DNA from 3 places in the Halomonas sp. LS-001 genome. Region 3 is predicted to be linked to each of the others. Evidence: predicted binding sites of a transcription regulator. Region 3 holds the regulator's gene; each other region holds the start of a gene.
The links. Region 3 encodes FliA, which starts transcription of late flagellar genes. Its sites were predicted from a motif close to CTAAAGTTNNNNNNNNNNCNGCCGATA; they were not measured.
Positions count from the first base shown of each region.

Region 1: fliD (flagellar filament capping protein FliD) is a predicted target of FliA. The motif match lies at 3,340-3,366, and genes of this name have one in related genera.
Region 2: ACU6TU_RS15425 (FliC/FljB family flagellin) is a predicted target of FliA. The motif match lies at 3,466-3,492, and genes of this name have one in related genera.

Region 1 is NZ_CM129816.1:3,471,284-3,476,436, reverse strand. It holds gene ACU6TU_RS15460 (Ldh family oxidoreductase) at 1-374, shown strand, start outside; gene ACU6TU_RS15455 (thioesterase family protein) at 439-900, opposite strand; gene aroQ (type II 3-dehydroquinate dehydratase) at 919-1,380, opposite strand; gene nhaD (sodium:proton antiporter NhaD) at 1,522-3,012, opposite strand; gene fliD (flagellar filament capping protein FliD) at 3,537-4,883, shown strand.
Region 2 is NZ_CM129816.1:3,465,703-3,470,855, forward strand. It holds gene ACU6TU_RS15415 (flagellin N-terminal helical domain-containing protein) at 1-1,775, opposite strand, end outside; gene ACU6TU_RS15420 (hypothetical protein) at 1,878-2,081, opposite strand; gene ACU6TU_RS15425 (FliC/FljB family flagellin) at 2,175-3,392, opposite strand; gene ACU6TU_RS15430 (hypothetical protein) at 3,613-3,996, shown strand; gene fliD (flagellar filament capping protein FliD) at 4,085-5,153, opposite strand, start outside.
Region 3 is NZ_CM129816.1:95,884-101,036, forward strand. It holds gene flhF (flagellar biosynthesis protein FlhF) at 1-430, shown strand, start outside; gene ACU6TU_RS00460 (hypothetical protein) at 427-1,155, shown strand; gene ACU6TU_RS00465 (flagellar protein FlhE) at 1,348-1,764, shown strand; gene ACU6TU_RS00470 (RNA polymerase sigma factor FliA) at 1,791-2,492, shown strand; gene ACU6TU_RS00475 (motility protein A) at 2,564-3,358, shown strand; gene ACU6TU_RS00480 (OmpA/MotB family protein) at 3,364-4,032, shown strand; gene ACU6TU_RS00485 (diguanylate cyclase) at 4,088-5,153, shown strand, end outside.

The DNA.
Region 1 (5,153 bases), 460 kb from region 3:
ACGCAGAGGGTAACCCGACAACTGATCCTGAAGCCGCGCTTGGCGGTTCTCTGGTGAGTGCTGGCGGCTATAAAGGCTGGGGCTTTGGCCTGTTGGCAGAACTGCTGGCGGCAGGGATTGCAGGAGGCGTGAATTCACTGGATGTAAAAGCACTCAAGGCACCTGAAGGCGCCCCTCACGACCTGGGGCAATGCTACTTGCTGCTTGATCCTGGTACCTTTGGTGATCATTTCGATGAGCGCTTTGCACGTCTGGCAGAGGCCGTAGACGAACAGCCAAATGCCCGTCTACCGGGTGCTGTGCGGGAAGAAAAATCATTGATTGACGTGCCTGATGCTCTCTGGAACCGCGTGATGGCGTTATCCAACGCCTGAGTGAGGCCGGGCCACCGATACCGATCACCAACCAGGTGACTTGATGGCTGGTCAGGCCCTGGCATCAACCGGGACCCGACCGGCGAATCCCGATGGTTCTTCCCGCCATGGCGGGACGCTCGGCAGGGCGGGGAAGAGCATCAATAGCCGGTTGAATCGCATCAGGAAACGGCGCTGGCTTTACTGTCGTAGTGTCCATGCCCATTAACATCTGTTCGCTGCTGGCAAGCCGCTCGTTATTGTCGTTGTACATCTCAAAAAACACATGCAGGCGTTTGCTGTCGCTATCCAGTAGCGACATGGAAACGGATAGCGGCTGCCCCTGATGCGTTTCTCGCTGATAGCACAGATGGGTTTCCAGCGTATAAATCGTGTATCCATAATGCGCACGCCCGTTAACATCCAGGCCAATGTGATCCATCAGGGCTTCTACGGCCAGTGAAAAAACGCGGGCATACTCGGCATCATTCATATGGCCGTTGTAATCCACCCACTCAGCGGCCACCTGGGTGTTTAAGATAATCATTCTGGCTCTCCCTGGCATTTAACCCTGTTCTGCGCTTCGCAGGATAGCGTCCAATGCGGCCTGATACCCTTGAGTGCCCAGCCCGGCAATCACACCGTTAGCGCGCAGAGAAACGTAGGAATGATGGCGAAACGCTTCACGCTGATGAACATTGGAAATATGCACCTCAATCACGGTCCCTTCGAAAGCGTTAAGCGCATCCAGAATCGCCACTGACGTATGGGTGTAAGCCGCCGGATTGATGATAATGGCGTAGGTGCCATCCGTGCGGGCTGTCTGAATGGCATCAATCAAGACACCTTCATGGTTGCTTTGATGGCAGTTCAGTTCCCAGTCTGCCAGCACGGCTTTTTCACGCAGGTCGTTGTTTACATCATCAAGCGTTTCATGGCCATAGATGTCAGGTTCCCGACTGCCCAGCAGATTCAGATTAGGACCGTGAAGCACCAGAATTTTGCGGCTGATATGAGTGTTAGGCATAGGATGCTCTAAATAAAAGGTTAATGAACGATCATTCTAAGTGGATGAGCTCGGCATCGCCAATCAACAAAAACGCCCCGGTGGAATTCCACTCGGGGCGTCATACCTGCTTCAGCTGTCGCTGTTTAGCCAGTCGTCCGTTTAGCTGAACAGAGCAAAGCTGTTCGCGTTCAGGAACATATGAACAATGATGCCAGCGATGTAGCCCAACATAATGATCGGCGTCCAGCGCAGGTGACCCATAAAGGTGTAGGCCCCGCGCGCCTGGCCCATCACCGCAACACCGGCTGCAGAGCCAATCGAGAGCAGGCTACCGCCGGTACCCGCCGTCAGGGTAATCAACAGCCACTGGCCGTGGGACATGTCCGGTTCCATGGTCAGCACGGCAAACATCACCGGGATGTTATCGATCAACGCCGAAATAACGCCGAGGGTGATGTTGGCGCCGGTGGCGTTCCAGCCAAGATAAAGGGTCTCGGAAAGCATGGCCAGATAACCCATAAAGCCCAAACCGCCAACGCACATCACCACCCCGTAGAAGAACAGCAGGGTATCCCACTCGGCTCGCGCCACGCGGTTGAAGACGTCAAACGGCACCACGCCACCGAGGTTTTCCAGTTTCTTGTGATCACCCCGGCGGCTATAGCGCTCGCGCTTGCGCTCCAGTGAGCGCGGCAGGCTCTGGCGCAGGTAGTAGCCGAAGAACTGCAGGTAACCAAGGCCTGTCATCATGCCAAGTACCGGCGGCAGGTGCAGCAGGGTGTGGCACAGTACAGCGGTGGTAATGGTCAGCAGAAACAGTAAAACAATCCGCTTTGCGCCGCGCTTGAGCCACACATCTTCGTAAACGCTTTCCGGCTTGGCATCCTTGATAAAGAAGCTCATGACAATGGCGGGCACAAGGAAGTTGACCAGCGATGGCAGGAACAGGATAAAGAACTCCTGAAATTCGACCATACCGGCCTGCCAGACCATCAGCGTGGTGATATCCCCAAACGGGCTGAAGGCACCTCCCGCGTTAGCGGCCACCACAATATTTACACACGCCAGGTTGATAAAGCGCTTGTCGCCTTCAGCCACCTTGGTGACCACGGCACACATCAACAGAGCGGTGGTCAGGTTATCGGCAATCGGCGAGAGCACAAAGGCCAGGCCGCCGGTCAGCCAGAACAGCTTGCGATAGCTGAAGCCTTTACGCAGCATCCAGGAGCGAAGGGCATCAAATACCTTACGCTCTTCCATGGCATTGATATACGTCATGGCCACCAGCAGGAACAGCATCAGCTCGGTGAACTCCAGAAGCGTCACGCGAAAGGCGTTCTCGGAATCTGCCGACATTCCGTTCTGGACATACACCCAGCCGATGAGGCTCCAGATGATACCTGCAGCAACCAATACAGGCTTGGACTTGCGCATGTGGATCTTTTCTTCAGCGATGACCAGCATGTAGGCGATGACAAAAATCGCAATGGCGAAAAAGCCCACGGCTGTATTGGTCATATCCAGCGTGCCGGTTGCCGCCAGGGCGGCTGGGCTAAAAAACAACAGCCCTGAGAAGGCGACAAACGCCCACAAAAAAAGCCAGCGGCGATCGCTTCGCGGCTGGCTGGGAGGTTCGTTCAAGGGTCTCATAGTGAATTTATCCTTATCTTCGTCTAAGGGGTGGAGGACAGGGTGGCAAAAAGCCGCATTAGTTTACCAGCCTGTGTTGCGATGCAATACGTAAAAAAAACGAATGAAATTAAGCGATAGACGAATAACTGTGTCTTTTTTTTGTAAGGTAGTCTTATAGGGAATGGTAACTTTGCAATAACAGGTTTTGATAGAGGAATTACCTGGCACAGCAAAAGCCGTCACTGCCAGCATCTCACAGCGTAATGCCGTGTGTAGGGCCGTGTGTAGGGCCGTGTGTTGGTGACTTTATGCTTGCATTTTGTTACATAACGATACCGCGAAATCCTAAAGTTAGAAATCTTCCCGCCGAGAGTTTAAGGTAACAGTATTAAATAATGTGTCGTGCTAAAAAGCGTGCCGTATGAAAAGCATCTGCTATTGGCTTCGTCGACACAAACACCAGCGTTGATCTGTTGATAGGTGGTATCACCAGGTCGTGGTAGCAAAGCTGCCGCAGAGCAACGCAAAGGATGGGTTTTGCTATGTCTATTTCATCACTGGGTATCGGGTCTGGGCTTGACCTGAATGGCTTGCTGGATCAGCTGCGTGACGCTGAGCGTGAAAAGCTGCAGCCAATTCAGCAGCGGCTGGATTCCGAGCAGACACGTATTTCTGCCTATGGGCAATTGGAAGGCGCCCTGTCAGCGTTTCAGTCAGCGGCTGACGCACTTGGCGATACTGCGCTGTATGAAAGCCTTTCCACCAATACCAGCGGCGAGGCGGTGAGCGCGGCAGCAGATGACACCGCCATGCCGGGCAGCTATTCCGTTAATGTAGATTCTCTTGCTACGCGCGGTACCCTGGCGTCTCAAGGGGTAACGCAAGCAGCTGATGAAGCGATTTCCGGTACAGCTGAACAGACCATGGCGTTTACCTTCGGTAACGGGGATACCTCCGAGGTCACGATTGCTGCCAACAGCTCGCTGGAAGATATCCGCGACGCCATCAATGCGGATGCCGACGCGGGCGTTAATGCTTCCGTGATTAACGACGGCGAAAACTATCGGCTGGCGCTTAGCTCTCGGGAAACAGGTGCTGATGCCTCCATTGAAGGCTTTACCTTTACAGGGTTAACAGAGGATGCTGACGCCGCCCAGTCAGGCACAGATGCCAGCCTGAACGTGAACGGTGTGCCCATCACCAGCGCCAATAACCAGGTGGAAGGCGCGATCCAGGGCGTCACGCTTAACCTGCAGAGCGAAGGCGCCAGCACGGTGGCCGTTGAGCAGAACACCCTTGCGGTACGCGAAGCGGTCACCGGGTTTGTTGATGCCTACAACACCATGAAAGGCACCATTGGCGAGCTGACGGCGTTCAACTCGGAAACCGGCCAGGCGGGTGAGCTTAACGGCGACAGCACGGTTCGCATTGTTGAATCCCGTTTGCGCAGCGAGTTGAGCGGTGGTGTTGCCGGTGAAGAAGGCGGCTTCTCAATGCTTAGTGATATCGGTATTTCACTGGAGCTGGATGGCACTCTGTCGATTGACCAGGATAAGCTTGATAACGTGATCGCCAATGATCAGCAAGCGCTATCCGATTTCTTCGCCGGTAATGAAACGACCACCGGGTTGGCCGAGCAGCTGAACGACAGCGTTGGCCAGCTACTCAGCAGCAATGGCTCCGTGCAGGGGGCGATCAACGGGTCTGAAAGCCGTATTGAATCGCTGGGCAGTCGCTACACCAATATGGAGCAGCAGGTTGAGCGTACCATTGACCGCTACCGCACTCAGTTTGGTCAACTCGATGGCATGATTGCGCAAATGAACCAGACCAGCAGCTACCTGACTCAGCAGTTTGCTTCACTGGATGCGCAGCTGGGGCGCGACTGACCTCAAACAGTGACAAACCCGTTTAGCGCTAAAGCCCGCCCCTGAAATCAGGCGGGCTTTTTTGTGAGTTACGCTTCTTTATCGAACCTGTTGTTTCGTTGGTGCTTTTTCTAAAAAATAATTATTTGGGTTCCAGCTGGGCTTCAAAAACGTTTCAGAAACGTCTCAAAAGCGCTTAAAGCGAAAATAAAGGCTAAAGTTGATGTCTTCTCTGCCGATAATATTTCAGTAGTTAAAAAACCAAACGTAACCAATCTGCCAAACACCGGT
Region 2 (5,153 bases), 470 kb from region 3:
TCGTGGCTCGCCGTACCCAGCACATCCGCCACTTCTTGTGTGGCTGTTATTACCGCCTCAGTCGCTTCGCCATTGGCATCTACTTTCAGCTCAAAATCTGCTTCCAGATATGCCTGGCTGCCATCGGGTTGCTGACCACGGATTATCCATTGCCCATCTGACTCACGCTGGACAACCGTAAGGTCTGTTAACCCGTCTAAATTGTTATTTTTAGGATTAAAAGTAATATTGCTGGCATCAAGTGAAGAAAAATCTACGGCAGGAACCTCGGGATCAATTAGCGTCGGTTGTGAAGAAAAGTCTGCGCCAGCAAATCCTTGTGGCCCAGCTTCCAAGACAAGGTCTCTCTCAGAAGTAACACCGGTAAGCACAAAAAAATCATAATCGCTCGTGGAGCTTCCAGTCCTCACAAAAAAGTCGTCATTTTGATCTTGAACCAGTGTACCGGTTGGATCTGTAAACTCGAGTTCTACGCCACTAGTAGAATAACTATTAACTCCATATGTAAAGTCACCTGTCACTTCTGTAAATGTATCGCCAGAATTTACTTCAATAGCACTTGCTTCCTGTGTAAACACCAGTCGATCATTAGCTGTAACATCATCGAGCGCAAAAAAACGATCCTGACCACTTACTTCTGTCTGGATATAAAGATTACCATCAGCATTCTGGGTTAATGATGCAGGATTAAGAGTGCTGCCCGTTGAAGATAAAAACGCAATATCTTCAGCGCTTGCCTGACTGTAACTTTCACCGTTAAACGTAAAGCCATCACTGACGTTTGCATAGGTACCAGCGGCAACCGTAGAGGAAGGCTCAAAGGCACCTGTTCCCATAGCTTCTTCATAACTAAGAGCAAAACCCGTTTCACGATAACTTAAAGTGCCATCAGGCAAGCGCTCTTCAAGATAATAAGTATTATCTTTTTCAATAAATCGCTGATTAGACGGCAGGTCAGGCAGGGGCTCTGGATCCGTCATCATGGCACTGGAAAATATAGGTTGCGGATTGGTTATCGATACCTGGCTGGTATCTGTTGATGTGTTATGTGACGCATTGACAGATACATGCGAAAAACCGTCACTCCCATCGCTTGTATAATAGCCAAAGGCATCTGAATAGTAGAGAGGCTGCTGGGTGCCTGGTGCGAATGTTGGACCAATGGTTGACGGGTCATCAAGGCGGATGTCACGTGCCACACCGCGCAGCGCATCCCGCTCAGTAACGTCTCCATCGATACCTGCAATGTTTAACCCTTCTAGCCCCAACGCCTCTACACTAAAGCCAGGTGGATTTAAATCTACCCCAATTTGCTGGCCATCATTGGCCCCCACCTGTAACGGAACATTTCCAGCCTGACCTGTCATCAAAGGGATACCGTTATACTCAGAAGTAGCAGCCAAACGGTCGATTTCCATCAAGTTCTGATTGATCTCAGCTTGGATAGAATCGCTATCACGCGTCTGATTCGTGCCATTTAGCCCCTGAACCGCCAGTTCACGGATGCGCTGCAGTTTCTCGTTCATGCCGTTCAGTACATCATGGGCGGTCTGGGATAGAGATATCCCGTCATTGGCATTCCGCGCGCCTTGATTGAGACCAATACGCTGAGCCTGGAAGCGATTACCAATCGCCTGGCCTGCCGCATCATCCTTCGCGCTATTAACGCGCAGCCCAGATGACAGCCGCTCCATGCTGGTAGAAAGGGATGACTGATTTTGTCGCAAGCTTTGCTGGGTAGTGAGTGAAGTCAGATTGGTATTGATCATTGGCATGGAGTCGAATCTCTTCCGTGAACTGGCTTATCTATTTTATCGGCATCAGCTAAGAAAACTTTACCAGATTACAAAAAATTATTTTTCTTTACGACTAGCGACTCAATCTGTAGTGCTATCCAACATCACCTGGGTATGCTCACGCTGCTGCTTCACTGCGTCATCCAGTATCCCCAGCAGCTTGTCATAGTCCTTACGCATCTCATGATCCATGCCGGTGGCTTCAAAGCGGCTGAGGGTGGCTTGGGTATCGTCAATGACCTTTTGTAACTCATTGATCACATGCTGGCGTTCGTCATCGGTCATGTTCACCTCAAACAAAAACCGGCCCCAAAAGGGAGCCGGTTTCGTATGCTTCTCAGTGATAGAGAAAAATCTCTATCAATCTCAAGCCTCAGATTAACCCAGCAGAGACAAAACGTTCTGCGGCAGCTGGTTCGCCTGTGCCAGTACCGAAGTACCCGCCTGCTGCAGAATCTGGTTCTTGGTCATGTCTGCCACTTCCATTGCATAATCAGCATCTTCAATACGTGACCGTGCAGCTGAGAGGTTAGTCTCGTTGGTGCTTAAGTTAGTGATGGCAGATTCAAAGCGGTTTTGCACCGCACCTAATTCAGAACGCAGGCTATCAACCTGGGCAAGTGCGCTATCAAGCTGCTCAAGCCCACCTTTTGCGAGATCAGCAATTGCGCCTTCACCAACATTAGCTCCGCTCAAATCAATATCTGTACCATCAGTAGAAGCAGAAGCAAGAGTCTCTACTTCTACAGTAACACCATCACCATTTTCGCCAACAATTTTCAAATCACCGCGTGAAAAGTCATCATTTGCAGCATCATTCGCTTCATATTGAAGGGTTGCGGTAATTCCTGTGTTGGTTCCATCCTGATAAGTTACAGCTTCATAACCTTGGTTAGTTGCGTTGGCTGTAGCAGCTACTTTTACGGCTGTAATGGTGCCGTCGTCATTCTTTGAGCCAAAAACATCGGTTCTTGCTTCACCGGTATCCTTGTCGATAACTTCATAAATCTCGCCAACTGCATCATTATAACCAACCTGCTCACCAAGCTCAGGCTCCAATGACTGACTCGAAGTTACATCAAAGTTTGCTAAACCCAGTGTGGTCTTATCAATTTGCTCCAAATTTACCGAAATAGTTTCGTTATCATTAGCGCCCACTTGAATAGAAATTCCTTGGTCGGAAGCAAGCACTTTCGTTCCGTTAAAATCCGTCTCTTCAGAAATCCGATCAATTTCGTTCATACGCTGTGTGATCTCGTCTTGAATCGACTGAAGATCATCCTGAGAGTTAGTTCCGTTCTGTGCCTGCACTGTTAATTCACGAACACGCTGCAAGTTATCGTTCACTTGGTTAAGCGCACCTTCGGCGGTTTGGGAAATCGAGATACCGTCGTTGGCGTTACGCTGCGCTTGTCCCAGACCGGTAATCTGAGATGACATACGATTGGCGATGGCCTGACCGGCCGCATCATCCTTGGCACTGTTGATGCGCAGGCCTGAAGACAGACGCTCCATGGAGGTTTGCAGCGCATTTTGTGATTCGCGCAGGTTTTGCTGGCCGATCATGGAAGTGATGTTAGTGTTGATCACAGACATGGTGATTCTCCTTTACAGTTACACTGGCCGTTGAGGCCTGCTTTTCGGCCACATTGTGTGCCGTTATTAATAATTACGGCCTGTCAGGAGAAACCTTTAGCATAATCGTAAAAAAAGATGTAACGGTTGGTAACGGCTATTAAAAGTTGGTGGCAGGCGCTTGCTGGATGATGGCTCAAAGGTACACTGTGGGCTCTTTTCGCTGGGTACTGGCCGTTTCATGACTTCCATGCAGATCTACGCATCTCCCGTTCAGCTTTATGACGTGGTGTTTACCATCCTCCCTCGCCTTGAGCGGGCACGCACTCTGGTGAATACCACTCTGGAAACGCTGATTGATAACGCCAACCGCCCGCAAGACCTGCTGCGCTACCGCGAAATGCAGCGCAAGCTGATGCTGGAAATGCAGATGATTCACGCTAACCTAGATCACCTGCTGGAGCGCTACCGCGCCAATGTGCATCAGTTGCTGCAAAGCCAGGGCGGCAACGGCAACCGTGAGGTAACGTTGGATGATATGGAGAAGGATGCCCTCGCCCGAGCGCGGGAGATTTACCAGAAAGTAGTGGAGTTTCAGACTGGGCGGCGCAGTGTGCCGTGGTAAATGAAGGGGTTGCCACACACACTCACAGCATCAGGTCGGCAATAATGAACCGGCGAGTGAACCTCCTCTCCCGCCAGTCTGGGAAGGGTTACTTCTTGCGGCCCAGCGCTGAGTCGAGGGCATCGAACTGCTGGGTGAGGTAGGTGCTGGTCTGGTTCATCTGGGCGATCATTGAGTCCAGCTGGCCGAACTGGGTGCGGTAACGGGAAATTGTCCGCTCGATACTTAGTTCGGCACGTTCGTAACGCGCATTGAGGCTTTCAATGCGGTTTTCCGCACCGCTGATGGCGCTGCCCAAGGTGCCGTTGCTGTTAGTCAGCTGTTCGATCGTTGTGCTGAGCAAATCGCCCAGGCCGCTGTTGCCGTCGGTGCCTGCGAAGAAGTCACTCAATGCATCAGGCTGGTTCTTGGCCAGATTGCTGATGGTGTCGTCGTCCATTTCCAGAGTGCCATCACGCTGCAGGGTAATACCCAGTTGGCTGAGGGTGGAAAATTCACCCCCTGCCACACCGCCACCCAGCACACTACGCAAACGCCCTTCAATGGTACGTACCACACTATCGCCAACCAGCTCACCGGCGGTTTCCCGGTCGCCGCTAAAGCTGGTCAGCGTACCAATGGTGCCTTTCAGGTCATTAAAGGCCTCAACGAAATCCCCGACGGCCTCACGGATTTTTAGCGTATTGCGCTCAACGTTGACCGTGCTGCTGGCGGTTTCGCCTTCCCCGATATTGAGTGCGTTGAGATCCAGAGTCACGCCTTGAATCGCGCCTTCAATCTGGTTATTGGCGCTGGTGATGGTCACGCCGTTAACCGTTAGATCAGCATTCTGGCCGCCGTTGACAACCTCAGCCGTAAAGGGCTGGGTAACAACAGGATCAGCAGCAGCATCCAGGAAACTGAAACCGCTGATCGAAGCCGCCTGGCCGGTGTCACTGGAGCTAAGTGCCAAACGGTGGTTACTGCCATCAAAGATAATACTCGCGCTGACACCGCTATTTTCCGTAGCGTTAATGGCATCGCGAATATCTTCAAGGCTGCTGTCCGCCGCGATATCCACATCAATATTTTTGCTGGTGTCAGTAAATTCAAGACGCAGCTTAGTAGCACCATCCAACGCCAGGGCAGTATCGCTGAACTCTACACCGCTGGACGCC
Region 3 (5,153 bases):
GGGTGATGAACTGCTTGCCTGGTACGGCGAAGTGCGTGACCCGGAAAGTTCACGGGTGGTGGTGCGTCGCTACTGGCTGACGCCGCGTCATCTGGGCGCTGAGGTGTTGTCATTGCTGGTGATGCAGTTACAGGGCGAGGGGTTGCCCGGATTAACCCGGCGTGCCTGGCAGCAGCTCAAACAGGATGATGGCGGTGAGGTGAGCGCTGAAGTTCGCCTGCTGATGGCCAGCGGCTGCGCAGCCGTTGCCGGTCACCTGGAATGTGCCGATGATGACGCCGCCACCGCGCTGCGCAGTGATCTGCTGGGGCTCTTGGGTGGCCGTCGTCGGCGGCGCGATACGGCGTTATTGGATGCCTTGTTATATGCCCTTATGGCACGTGATGCCATTCGCCAACTGGGCACGGTGAATCGGGAGGGTGTCGTGTGAGCAGCGGGCAGGATCAGGCAGCGGGATTACGTAAATGGGCCAATTTACAGCGTCAGCAGCAGTCTCAGGCAGACGACGACAGCGAGGCCGACTCACCACCTGAATCAGCACAGGCGCTGTCGTCATCGCCAGCGTCCGCTGATACTGATTTGCCAGAGCCAGAGCCAGAGCCAGAGCCAGAGCCAGAGCCAGAGCCAGAGCCAGAGCCAGAGCCAGAGCCAGAGCCAGAGCCAGAGCCAGAGCCAGAGCCAGAGCCAGAGCCAGAGCCAGAGCCAGAGCCAGAGCCAGAGCCAGAGCCAGAGCCAGAGCCAGAGCCAGAGCCAGAGCCAGAGCCAGTACCAAAAAAAGTATTGATGGTGGTGGGGTTGCCGGGTACTGGCAGTGCCCAGGCGCATCGCGTGCGTGAACGTCTTGAGCAGTGGTCGGCGCTGGGTCGGCAGTGGGCCGGTAAGCCGGAAGACTGGGATATCCATGTTGTGATGCCCGACGACCCGGGCCTTCACAAGTATGCGCGGGAACATTCCCGCTGGGCGCTATGGATCAACAGTCACGCAGATAGCTTTGCGAGCACGTTTCGTACCCTGCACCAACTGCAGGAGGCGGGCGGCCCAAAGCGGCTGCTGGCATTCCATGAACCGCACCTTCCACGCGCAGGTTTATTGAACAACCTTCAGGCAGCGGCGCGTACGTATCTGGACATTGAACTATTGATTCTGGCGCACTAGGGTCTCCTGACGCTTCATTCGTGATGAAACGTCAATAGACACTAGATGCCTTTGCTGTCGGTTTGCATTAAGCTGATTATTAAATAGTTTGTAACAAATTTGAGTGATCCACTTCAGAAACACAGATGCCCTTCTGGAAGGGGGGGGTAAACGGGAGAGGCTTTTGTATCAGATACGAAACGACGCGGCGCTATGTTGTCGCGTCACTTGATGAAACCACAGCGGATTATCTGCCTGCTGGTTCTGTTATGGCTCCCCGCCAGTGTCATGGCTGCCACTGGCAGTTGGGTAGCCAATGTGCCGGGCATGCTGGTGGCGATGAGTGAGCGTTACAGCGAGACGCAGCGCGTGACGCCGCCACCGGGTGCGCCCGTGCAAGGGCGCACAATAAGCCGCGTGCAGTGGCGCTGGGAGCATCCGCCTGGTCAGCCGGTCAGTGCCTGGCTTTGCCACTCGGCAGGCTGCCTTGCCGTGCCAACGCAGCGGGGCAGCACCGAGGCATTTGAAGGCCTCAGCGCGTCAGCGCCGGTGCACTTTCGTTTTACGCTGTCACACGGGCAGCGGCCAGTGCGCGTACAAGGTATGCAGGTCATCGTTAATTATCAGTGACACACGTCCAGCCGCGAGGCGAAAAGATGTACACAGCACAGGGCAGGTTTGAACAGCAGGACCAGTTAACGCAGTACATGCCACTGGTGCGGCGTCAGGCGCTCTCGCTACAGGTGCGCTTGCCGGCAAGTATTGAGCTGGATGATTTGATTCAGGCCGGAACCGTTGGCCTTCTGGAAGCGCTTAGCCGTTTTGATGCCAGTCAGGGGGCGACTTTTGCCACCTTCGCCAGCCAGCGTATTCGTGGCGCGATGATGGATGAGTTGCGCACCCGTGACTGGTTACCGCGCAGCGTGCGGCGCTCTGCTCGCGCGATTGATGAAGTGGTAAGGCGGTTGGAGCAGCAACTCGGCCGGGCACCGGATGAGGGTGAGATTGCCAGCGAGCTGGATATGTCGCTCAGTGAATATCAACAGGTGTTGCAGGATACCAACAGCGGCCAGCTGCTGCCGTATGAATCTCTGGTGGAAGAAAACGGCGAGCCGGAAGGCCCAAGCCACCAGAGTCGTCCATTCGAGCAGTTGCTGGATAGCCAGCAGCGTGAACGGCTGGTGGCGGGCATCAGCGGCTTACCGGAGCGTGAAAAACTGCTGATGGCGCTTTACTACCAGGAAGAGCTCAACCTCAAGGAAATCGGTGCTGTGCTCGGCGTGACAGAGTCGCGTGTTTCCCAGCTTCACAGCCAGGCCGTCAGCCGCCTGAGAGCAAAACTCCATGATTCGGCCTGACTAAGCGTCTGATCACTTCGGGCGCATTCGGCGCGTATTTTTAGACCCATAAGACCGGCAAGGAGTCGTTGATGAACCCCTCAACGCTAATCGGTATGTTCGCCAGCATCGCACTGCTGGTCAGTGTTCTGTTCTTCACGGCGGAATCGCCGCAAAGCTTTCTGAATCTGCCGGGGCTGGCCATTGTCGTCACCGGTACCCTGGCTGCGACCTTTATCAGTTATCCGCTACGCGAAGTCCTGCGTGTGGTGCGCCTGGTGGGTGTCGTGTTCCGGCGCGAAAATACCTATGTGCGCGACGACATCAAGGAACTGGTGGATATGTCGCGGCTATGGTTCAAAGGTGATGTGCGCGCGGTTGAGGAGGCATTGAAGTACACCCGTAATCCGTTTCTGCGTTCGGGCATTCAATTAGTGATTGCCAACACCAAGCAGGATGAAATTTTCGATATGCTGCGCTGGCGTATTGCGCGCCTGAAGGCCCGTGAGCATGCCGAAGCCCAGATCTTTCGCACCATGGCAACCTATGCGCCCGCCTTTGGTATGATCGGTACTCTGGTGGGGCTGGTGAATATGCTGGAAGTGATGGACGCCGGTGATCTGGAAGTGATCGGCCCGCGTATGGCCGTGGCACTGTTGACGACCTTTTACGGCATTTTGCTGGCCAATCTGATCTTCAAACCGATTGCGGTCAAGTTGGAACGCCGCACGGAAGAGCGTTTGATTACCATGAACATGGTGCTGGAAGGGATTTCGCTGATTACCAAGCGTCGTCTGCCGTCCTTTATTGAGGAAACGTTGAATTCCTTTGTTGCCAATTATCACGATGAAATCCGCGACTCTAACGTCAAATTACGTAAGGAGTAGTGGGCATGCTGGATCATGATACCCGGCGCACACTGGAACCTACGGTGTTTGAGGGTGGCGGTGATGATGAAGGCTGGTTGACCAGCTATCTCGACGTGTTAACGCTGCTGATCACCCTGTTTGTCCTGCTTCTGGCATTGACGCCACCGGGAAGCGGGCAAGCCAGTGAAAGTGCGTTCATGCAGTCGCCCAGCGCGGTGCTGGCGCATCCGCTGGCCAGCCTGGCAACGGGGATTCAGCCCCGCCATGACGGGTTACAGCCACGGTTTTCTGGTTTGAGCATTCCTGGCGTTAATGTGGAACAAGGGCGCGAAGGGGTGACCCTGCGTATTGATGACAGTCTGCTGTTTTCCAGCGGTGAGGCGGATCTGACCACCCAGGGTCGTGGGGTGATTGAAAGTCTGGTGGAGGTGTTGGAATCCTTTGATGGCCAGGTGTCAGTGGAAGGGCATACGGATAATCTCCCGATTGCCACGCCACGCTTTCCGTCTAACTGGGAGCTGTCAGCGGCCCGAGCGATTGCTGTGGTGCGCCACCTGGAGAGCGAAGGGCTGGCGATTGACCGTATGCGCGCCGTCGGTTACGCGGATACTCAGCCGATGAAAAATAATGCAACGCCGCAGGGACGAGCGGCTAACCGACGAGTAGAGTTGATCCTGCGCCAATTACTTTAAGGGGCATCCCTTATCAAGGTAACGTCCGTGAAAAATACGCCATGAACCCTATGCTATGAACAATACTCACGCCGCTAAACCGTCATGGCAGATACAGTCATTCGGTGCCCTGTTGGTGGTGGATAGCGAATGCCGTCAGGTATATGCCGTTAGCGATAATCTGGCCAGCCTGTTTGGCCTGTCGCCGTTTACCCCGACCACGCCTTCGCTGGCTTTTTTACTCGGCGAGCGGCTCAGTCAGCGCGTGCGCCGTACCTTGCAAGACAGTCAACGCCTACCTGCCCCACTGACGTTTGTCCGTTATGTCGAGGGGCGACAGGTGCGTTATCAGCTTCATGCGACACGCAGCGCCAACGGTGTGCTGATTGAAATAGAGCCGCTGAATCCATCCGGCAAACAGCGCTTACTGGGGGCTGTGAACGAATGGTTGATGCATCTTGCGGAGACGACCCATCAGCAGGCATTACTCGATTATCTGGTATCGGCAATACAGCAGCTGACGGGATACGACCGGGTGGTGGTCTGTCACTTCGATAGTGATTGGCACGGGTTTATCCTGGCGGAAGCCGATGGGGGTGCATTGCCTCCCTTGCTGGGTCGGCGCTTTCCGGCCAGTGATTTCCCGGTCACCTTGCGGCGGGCTTATGAACGTAATCCGGTTCGTTATATACACGACGTGCAAACGCCCGCCGTCGACATGACCTTTTTGGCGCCCCTTGACGCGCTGACAAGCAATACAACACAACCCTGCTCGCTGGATACCAGCCTGGTGCGTGCCCCCAGTGCTTCCCGGACGCGTTACTTACAGTGTATGGGGGTGCGGGGGGCTCTTACTCTTTCCATGCTCGGCGATATGAGTCTGTGGGGCATGGTGATCTGTCATTCCGCGACCGCCCATCCAACGCCGCCTTCGGTTCGCGATGCGGTTCGGGCGCTGGTGCAGATGGCTACCCAGCGCCTGCTGCTGTTGCGTGCGCGCCAGGAAGCGCAGTATCTTCAGCGCGTTCAGGATGGCCTGATGCTGGCCAACCTTGCACGCAAGGAGCCGCGCAGCGCGAAGCAGATATTCGATGCGCACGCTACCACCTGGATGGAACTTTTCCGCGCCGATGGCGTTGCCC